Regions from separate parts of the Clostridium sp. TJA032 genome, predicted to be linked through region 2. Evidence: a T-box and tRNA genes for the amino acid it is inferred to sense, from the RefSeq annotation. Region 2 holds a T-box; the other regions hold tRNA genes.
The links. A T-box is a leader RNA that pairs with one kind of tRNA and senses whether it is charged. The one in region 2 lies ahead of metG (methionine--tRNA ligase), so its partner is inferred to be a tRNA-Met.

Region 1 (3,292 bases), on a different contig from region 2:
CTGTAGTTGTCATAATAGCTACAGTAAGACCTAAAAATGTCCCTATAAGTCCTAAAGCAATAGATATAGAAGGTAAGATATTTGCAATACTTTCTTCTTTTAATATTCTTCTATCTATGTTTTTTTGTATAATAACCTCTGTATTTATATTGTAAGTTCCACTTTTAGCACTTCTTTTAAAATCCTCTGCCATTTTTTTAAGTTCTGAATTTAGAAATTTTAGTTCTTTATCATCCTTATTTTTTAAAGATGGAACCCATTCACTTTCTTTAAAAGCTTTTAAAAGATGTTCATACTTCTTCTTAACCCTAATATTATAGTTAAATCCTACAAATATAAGAAGTAAAATTAAAATTATCCCAACATAACCTAAAATATTTTGCGTTAAAAAAGATTGTAATATATTACTTATAGTATTCATTATAAAAAATCTCCTCCCTACTTATATAATCTTTATAGAATATATGATTTAAAATAGGCATTTATAATGACTTTTCATAATAAATAAATAAAATATCACAATCTACTGTATTTTAAATTTATGTAAAAACTCTATATAAAAAAATAAAGGCTGAAGAAATTCTTCTTCAACCAAATCCAAAATAAATACTACCACGCTATAAGTATTTACTATATGTAGACATTATCATATTCTGGTTAAAAATTCAATAAAATCTACATATTTTTTCTTTATTCTCTATGTTTTAAACACATATTGCATAAATACACAAAAATTTATAGTTGATTATAAATTAAAAGAAAGATATAAAATTCTTTAACTAAATTTCACTAAATTCTTCTTTCCACAATGCTAGTTCCTCTAAATTTTCATCAATTAAAGAATCCTTTATATACTTAACCTTATTTCCTTCAACTTTTCTATACCGTGTTTCACATAACTTAACTAAAAACTTTATTATCCCTTCATAGCATCTTATAAGATTTCCTATTTTATAGCTTCTCTTTTCAATATTACAATCACCATAAATTAATCTGCTACTTTGTATCATAGGAATATAATCTCTAAATCTTTCCTCAACATCTTCTCCTAGATTAGTAGCTGAACATATTAACTTATAAATTTTAATCAACTTTAATTTATCTTCCTTTGCAAGAGAATATATATCCTTCATCTCATCTCTTGCACATTGTATCTCCATAGCTTCTTCATCTAAGTTTTTATTTATTTTATTTATCTTGAAAATCTTAACAAAAGGATTTTTTAAATTTTTTACAATAGACTTTTCATCATAATCTATCAGTAGTAAGTCTTTAATAGGTCGTATATTATAATCCTTTATTATATATTCACTACTGACTTCTTCTCCTAAAGTAGCTTTTATACTTTGTCTCTCTAAAATACTCATATTCTTAGCATATTTAGGTACTAGTGTTTCTAATATATATATTTTTTCTTCATTTATTTTGTTAACTAAGTGCTTTATATCCCTATTTTCATTTTTTAGCTCTTCACAATATTTTTCTTTTTCAAAATAAAATAATTCTTGAAGTTCTAAAGCCCTATTATATGCCTCGTCAAAACCTTTGGTAAACATTTCTCCTCCTGAATAAAAAATTAAAATAATATACGTCCTTATATTTATTATATATCACAAAAGAGAAAGTTCTAAGTACTTATGCAAATTAAAATATAATAAATATCTAATTTCCTTGACTTTAATTATATATTAAAGTATAGTTAAAGAGTAGTAGATAAATTTTAATGACGCGGGATGGAGCAGTCGGTAGCTCGTCGGGCTCATAACCCGAAGGTCGTAGGTTCAAGTCCTGCTCCCGCAACCACAAAGGATTCTTTTAAGAATCCTTTTTTTTATTTAAAAAATAAAATAGTTCTAACAATTTAAATGTTAGAACTATTAAAATAAAATTATTTATCTAAATTTTTTAAATCTCTTCTTATATCTTTCTTTAATTCCTTGTATTGTTTTTTATATTCTATAGCTTCTTTTTTAAGTTCTCTTATCCACTTTTCAGCTATTTGCTCTTCATGAGTTTTAAAATGCTCATATTTTTTATATTTCTTTAAAGCTTCTTTTATTTTTTGATCTAATTCTTTAGTATCTATTAAATCATTTTTTTCAGAACCTGTTAATTCTTCATATTCTCTATAAACCTCATATAAGGCTTTCATAGCTTCTCTTTTAGCTTTATCACCCTTTAAGTTATTTAAAAGTCTTTTTAATATATCTTTATGCTCTCTTAACTCTTCATCTTCTCCTGAATCAGCTAAAGCAAGTAACATTTCTAATTTTTTCTTAGTATATTCTAATGTAACATCCTCTAAACCATCTTCTATTCCATATTGTTTAAGAAATCTTCTAAACTCTTTCATATCTGCTGCATCATTAAATGGTATATATTCTTCTACTTCAACATCAATTATTTCTTTGCTCATTTGTACTACCTCCTAAAGTAAATACAAATACTTAAGTTTCAATGTAGATTTAATCTACACTCAAGCTTTAGTACTTATATAATTATATAAATTATATTAATACTAGAAGCTTTACTTTTAAAGGATTGGAATCACTAGTTGATAATCTAACTAATTTACTTATTAAAAATCTTTAATATTTATATTTTTAACAGATAATTTTAAAAATAAATTAATAAAAAATAATAGTTTTATAACTTTTAAAATTAAGCCCTTAAAAGAATTTTAGAATTTTTATTCTTTGATTTAGTAAATACTAACTTAAGCAATATAGGAGTTAATATAGTGGTTAATACAACTACTATAACAATTGGTGCTAAAAACTCTTGAACCATAAGCCCCATAGCTATTCCTTTATTAGCAACTATAAGTGCAACTTCTCCCCTAGATACCATTCCTACTCCTATCTGAACAGCCTCTCTATTTTCATACTTACACATCTTAGCTCCAAAGGCACAGCCTAAAACCTTAGTTAATATCGCAACTATAAGAAGACATATGGTGAAGATAAATATTGCACTACTCATAGATGTTATCTTAACCTTTATTCCTATACTTGCAAAGAATATAGGTGATAAAAGCATATATGACAAGGTTTCAAACCTTGAAGTTAAATAAGTACTTCTTTCTGAATCAGAAAGTACAAGACCTGCTATAAAGGCTCCTGTTATATCTGCAACTCCAAAAAATTCTTCCGCTGAAAATGAAAGTAAAAGACAAAAAACAAAGGCTAAAATTACAAATCTTCTTAAATCTTTTTTATATCTTGCATCTAATTTTGCAAAGGCCCAATGGAATAAATATCCTAAAACAAATGATAAAACAAAGAATGAAATT
Region 2 (3,292 bases):
CAATACTTTCTTCTACAGGTGCAGGATGTGACCATATAGAACACGTTAGAACACAGATATGGTATTCTGTTTTTGTAGGAATTGTAACTGTTGTATTTGGTTATATTCCAGCTGGATTAGGGTTAAGTATTTTCATAATACTTCCATTATCTTTAGTAGCATTATTTGTACTAACTATGATATTTGGTAAAAAGGTAGATGAAAGAGTAGTTAGTAGCTAAATTTAAAAATAATAAGGAATAAAATCTTATTAAGATTTTATTCCTTATTTTTGTTTTATAAAAGTTTATTATATAAAAAATTATTAACTTTTTTTTTCTTCTTCTTTCTTTTGATATGGGAAAATAAGTCTATTAATTACAATAGCTATTATTACTCCAATAAAGGTATCAATGATTCTATTGAAAGCATATTCATAAGAACCAAGACCATTTAAGTTGGTCATTATTGCAAATACTACTATACATGAACTATTTATAGCTCCCTTACAATTAAACAGTATGCATAGGTATATTGCTAAAGTTGTACCAACTGCCGTTAAAAAGGCGTATATAAGAAAGTGTGTAAAAGAAAAGTAGTTACAAATTGTAGTTAGTATTAAGCCAACTATAGCACCTAAAAATGTTCCAAGCATTCTGTTTTTACCCATTTTATAAGAGTTTTCAACAGTATCTTGCATACACATCATAGAAGCTATACAGGCAAAAAATGCGCTAGAGCGACCTAATAAATGAAAAACTATTATGCATGTAAATACAGCAAGAGAAGTTTTTAGGTTTCTAGCGCCTATAGTTTGCAGGTTAAATTTAAACAAACAATTTCCTCCTATAAATTTTAGTGTTTTTATTTCCCTCAAAATTAATTATATCTTTTTTATATTTTTTTCTATTTCAGATATCTTATTTTCAACATTTTCTAAATCACTTTTTACTTTATTTTCATATTTATATATATACTTATTTATTAATAGAGCTATTATTATACCTATAAAGGTATCTATGATTCTATCTATGGCATAAGCATAAGGTGCTTTACCATGTAAATTAGTCATAATAGCTATTAATACTATACAGGCTATAGAAACAGAACCTTTTTTGTTAAAGGCATTGAGTAAATATATTGTTACAACTATACCTATTCCTGTTATTATTCCAGGAAATTTTATTAACCTAAGGTTTAAGGCTAAAAATGTTAGAGTAAGACCAACTAATCCTCCTGTTATAGTCCCAATCATTCTGCTTTTTCCCATTTTATAAGAGTTTTCAACTGTATCTTTCATACATATTACAGCAGCAATACAAGCATAAAATGGATATTCCCTATGTATTAATTCAAATAAGCCTATACATAAAGTTACAGCTAAAGCGGTCTTTAAATTTCTTGCACCTACTTTAGGCAGAGTTAAGCCTTTCATTAAAATAATACCTCCCTGACAAATTATGATTATTTATAGATAGTATATAACATTTTTATATTAATACAAATTATGTCTTTAAAAGAATTTTAAAGAATTATAAAATAAAAACGATTGACATTAATACAAAATTAATCATATAATTAAAATTAAGTAATAAATGCAATGAAGAGAAGAGTAATAAGGAAATAATACATAAAAAGAGAGCTGGGGTAGGTGAAAGCCAGAGGTATTAATCTTTATGAAGATGGACTTGGAGCAGACTTTTTGAGAATTTTTATTTTAGAAAAGTACGGGAGCAACCGTTACATTGCAGAGTAATAAAATAAGTTAAACTTAGGAGTTACTTGACGAGATATTTATGGCGACATAAGTATGAATTAGAGTGGTATCGCGTAATTAACGCCTCTATGGGATTATCCATAGAGGCTTTTTATATTTTAGAAATTTTTGGAAACAATAATAAGTAATAATTTAAGGAGGAAAAAATAATGTGTAAAAAACCATATTATATTACAACGCCTATTTATTATCCATCAACAAACCTACACATAGGTAACACTTATACAACTGTAGCAGCTGATGCTATAGCTAGATTTAAAAGACTTACAGGTCATGAAGTAATGTTCTTAACAGGAACTGATGAGCATGGTCAAAAAATAGAAAGAATAGCTAATGAAAAAGGAATTACTCCAAAGGAACATGTTGACGAAATAGTTGCAGGTATTAAAGACCTTTGGAAAATGATGAATATAAATTATGATAAATTTATAAGAACAACTGATGATTATCATGTTAAAGCAGTTCAAAAGATATTTAAAAAATTATATGACCAAGGCGACATATATAAAGATTCTTATGAAGGACTTTATTGCACTCCATGTGAATCATTTTGGACAGAAACTCAATTAGTAAATGGTAATTGTCCAGACTGTGGAAGACCAGTTGAAAAAGCTAAAGAGGAAGCTTATTTCTTTAAAATGAGTAAATATGCTGATAGATTAATTAAGTATATAGAAGAACATCCAGAGTTTATTCAACCAGAATCAAGAAAAAATGAGATGTTAAATAACTTCTTAAAACCAGGCTTACAAGACCTTTGTGTTTCAAGAACAAGTTTTACTTGGGGAATTCCTGTAAGTTTTGATGAAAAACATGTTATATATGTTTGGATAGATGCATTATCAAACTACATAACTGCTCTAGGATATGGTCAAGAAAATCAAGAGTTATTTAAAAAGTTCTGGCCAGCTGATGTTCATTTAATAGGAAAAGATATTTTAAGATTCCATACAATTTATTGGCCAATAATGTTAATGGCTTTAGGTTTAGAGTTACCTAAACAAGTATTTGGTCATGGATGGTTACTTGTTGATGGAGGAAAAATGTCAAAGTCAAAGGGAAATGTTGTTGACCCAGTAGTTTTAGTTAATATGTTTGGTGCTGATGCTGTAAGATATTACTTATTAAGAGAAATACCATTTGGTTCAGATGGATTATTTAATAATGAAATATTCATAAAGAAAGTAAATACAGATTTAGCTAATGATTTAGGAAACTTATTATCAAGAACTATAGCTATGGTTTATAAATATTTTGATGGAGTTATTCAAGCACCAACATGTAAAGAACCTATTGATGATGAATTAATAAATTTAGCATTAGCTACTCCAGGAAAAGTTGAATCTAGTATAGAAGCATTAAAAATTCCAGAAGCTTTAGAAAGTATATGGACTTTAATTGGAAGAGCTAATAAATATATAGATGAAACAACACCTTGGATACTTGCTAAAGATGAGGATAAAAAAGAAAGATTAGGAACAGTTTTATATAATTTATTAGAAACTTTAAGATTTGTTTCAGTTATGATTTCACCAT
Region 3 (3,292 bases), on a different contig from region 2:
GAGCTTATGGGAGAAGAAGCTATGTATGCTTATGATTTTGAAGGAAGAAGGTATGATGTTGGAGATAAGTTAGGATTTTTAGAAGCTACTGTTGAATATGCTTTAAGAAGACCTGAACTTAGAGATGGGTTTATTGATTATTTAAAAGAAGTAGTAGTTAAAGAGCATATATTTACTAAAGATTTAGAAAATAACGAAGAAAAATTAGAAAATAAAAAAGAAGATTAGTATAGAGCTATATCAATTTATTTTGTAAAATATTATGACAATATTTAATTTAAGTTAAATATTGTCATGATATTAAGAATAAAAATTTGATATGGCTTATTTATTATTGAAATTGATTTAAAAAATTAAAATTGGATATAATTAATAAAGATTTTAGAATTTTAGTTAAAAATTTTTATAAAATATAATTATTAAATTTTAATATGAAAAGTAATAATAGGAGAATTTTATGATAATTATTTCTCAAAATGTTTTTTTTGTAGTAGGAGTTTTAGTCTTTTCTTTATATTTAATAATATTTAAATTAAGTAAAGAGAGTAATGAGAATATTATTTTAGAAAAATATTTTTCTAAGGAAGAAATATTTTTTTATTTATTTTGTATATATTTAATAGGAGTAGCATCTAAAGTTTATTTTCCTTTAACTATAGCTTGGGGAAAAAATTTAGTTTATAATCCTCCACAAATGTGGTTAAATCCATTAAAAAGTTTAAAAGAGATTTATTATTATAATGGATTATATGGTCTTTTATATCAAATATTAGGAAATTTAATTATGTTAAGTCCTTTAGCATTTTTTCTATGCTATTTTTATAATAAAAATGAGAATGACTTGATTTTTGGAGGTAATTTGATAAGAAAAGTAAAGAATTTTTTAAAAAAACTAGATGATAATAAATATATTTTAGTCAAGGGAGAAAAAATTCCTTCTTTAAAATCAATTTTAAAATTTTGTTTTTTTACTTCTTTATTTATAGAATGTACACAAATTATAATATCTTTAATTTTTCCAAATACACAAAGATTTTTTGAGGTTAATGATATTATATTTAATACTTTAAGTGGAGCTATAGGATATTATGTTTACATAAAAATGTTAACTTGTAATTTAATAAAAAATAAGCTTTTAAATAAATAAGAAGAGATTTTTATTATTTTAATTTTAAAATTCATTAATAATATTTGACTTATCATAAAAATAGGTATATACTTAGAATAAATTAAAAAATAATGACGCGGGATGGAGCAGTTGGTAGCTCGTCGGGCTCATAACCCGAAGGTCGTAGGTTCAAGTCCTGCTCCCGCAACCATAGAAAAGTTCTACTTTTTAAGTAGAACTTTTTTTATTTTTAATTTAAGGTATTTAAAAATATATTTATATAAAAATTAATATATGAAAATATGATAATAGCTTTAATTTATAGAAAAATAATAATATAATTTTGTTAAAGGATAAATTTGTATTATTATACTAAAAATAGAATTATTTAAATGTATATAATTATTGAATGTTAATTATTAATTAAAGTTTTATTATTTTTAGTGTTTTATATAAATTGTGATTATATGAATATAAGGGGAGGAGTTAATAATAACTTTATGAGAACTATGGGAATAAATTATAATAATGATTTTAAAACATTTCATTTAAAAACAAAAAGTACAAGTTATATATTTAAAATTACGGAAACAGGACATTTAAGTCATCTTTATTGGGGAAGAAAAATTAAAAGTGATAATTTAGAGTATTTTTTTAGAAGGAAAGCTTTTGGAAGCTTTTGTGCTGAAACAGAAGGAGGAAATGGATTTCAGTTAGAGTTAACTTCTCAAGAATGTGCAACCTTTGGTGCAACAGATTTAAGAAGTCCTAGCTTAGAATTTCAATATGAGGATGGAACTTCAGCAACAGACTTAAGATATAAATCACACAAAATATATAAAGGAAAGAAAAAAATTAACTCCTTACCTCATGTTTATATTGAAAATGATAATGAAGCTACTACTTTAGAGGTTAATTTAGTAGATTCTTTAAAAAAAATAGAAGTTATTTTAACTTATAATGTTTTTGAAGAATTTGACGCTATTACAAGAAGTTTAAAAATTATAAATAATAGTGATGATGATGTAAATATTGAGAGGGTTTTAAGTGTTAATTTAGATTTTAAATCTGAGGATTTTGATTTAATACAACTTTCTGGCGCCTGGGGAAGAGAGAGACATATTATTAGAAGTTCTTTAAGAAGTGGTAGTCAATCTGTTGAGAGTAGAAGAGGAGCAAGTAGCCATGGACAAAATCCTTTTATAGCTTTATGTACTAAGGAGGCTAATGAAAATTATGGAGAAGTTTATGGATTTAGTTTAATTTATAGTGGAAATTTTTTAGGTAATGTAGAAGTTGATATGTATAGAAATTCAAGGGTTCAAATAGGAATAAATCCTTTTGATTTTAAGTGGTTACTTGAAAATGGAGAAGAATTTCAAGCACCTGAAGTAGTTTTAGTTTATTCATCAGAAGGATTTAATAAAATGTCTCAAATTTACCATAATCTTTATAGAAATAGACTATGTAGAGGTAAGTTTAGAGATAAATTAAGACCTATACTTATAAATAATTGGGAAGCTACTTATTTTGATTTTGATGAAATTAAAATAAAGGAAATAGCAAAGGAAGCTTCAACTTTAGGAATAGAATTATTTGTTTTAGATGATGGATGGTTTGGAAATAGAAATGATGATAAAAGCTCTTTAGGAGATTGGTTTGTGAATGAGAATAAGCTAAAGGGTGGTCTTAAAAATTTAGCTAGTGATATAAATAAAATGGGATTAGATTTTGGATTATGGGTTGAGCCTGAAATGATTTCACCATTAAGCAAACTATATGAAGAACATCCTAATTGGTGTATTCACATTAAAGGAAGAGATAGGTCTAAAGCTAGAAATCAATTAATACTAGATTTATCAAGAAAAGAAGTTTGCGACTATATAATAGAAGCTATAAGTAATGTTCTTGAAAGTGCTAATATATCTTATGTTAAGTGGGATATGAATAGAAATATGACTGAGGTTGGTTCTTTAGGGTTACCTTCAGAAAGACAGAGAGAAACAGCACACAGATATATTTTAGGTTTATATAGGGTGATGGAAGAAATAACAAGTAGATTTCCAAATATATTATTTGAAAGTTGTTCTGGAGGAGGGGGAAGATTTGACCCTGGAATACTTTATTATATGCCACAAACTTGGACAAGTGATGATACTGATGCTATAGAAAGACTTAAAATAC

Region 1: it has a tRNA-Met gene. The T-box ahead of metG (methionine--tRNA ligase) is inferred to sense a tRNA for this amino acid. The anticodon was not compared.
Region 3: it has a tRNA-Met gene. The T-box ahead of metG (methionine--tRNA ligase) is inferred to sense a tRNA for this amino acid. The anticodon was not compared.

What each region holds. Positions count from the first base shown of each region.
Region 1 covers NZ_JBZEFB010000007.1:4,301-7,592, forward strand. Annotated here, with positions in the region: gene AC4FRL_RS11200 (synaptonemal complex protein 1) at 1-421, opposite strand, end outside; gene AC4FRL_RS11205 (hypothetical protein) at 780-1,556, opposite strand; tRNA gene AC4FRL_RS11210 (tRNA-Met) at 1,728-1,803, shown strand; gene AC4FRL_RS11215 (hypothetical protein) at 1,889-2,416, opposite strand; gene AC4FRL_RS11220 (cation:proton antiporter) at 2,662-3,292, opposite strand, start outside.
Region 2 covers NZ_JBZEFB010000004.1:75,986-79,277, reverse strand. Annotated here, with positions in the region: gene AC4FRL_RS09805 (Na+/H+ antiporter NhaC family protein) at 1-221, shown strand, start outside; gene AC4FRL_RS09800 (FUSC family protein) at 305-814, opposite strand; gene AC4FRL_RS09795 (FUSC family protein) at 863-1,414, opposite strand; T-box leader at 1,571-1,827, shown strand; gene metG (methionine--tRNA ligase) at 1,906-3,292, shown strand, end outside.
Region 3 covers NZ_JBZEFB010000002.1:56,986-60,277, reverse strand. Annotated here, with positions in the region: gene galU (UTP--glucose-1-phosphate uridylyltransferase GalU) at 1-228, shown strand, start outside; gene AC4FRL_RS07410 (VanZ family protein) at 458-1,147, shown strand; tRNA gene AC4FRL_RS07405 (tRNA-Met) at 1,244-1,319, shown strand; gene AC4FRL_RS07400 (alpha-galactosidase) at 1,609-3,292, shown strand, end outside.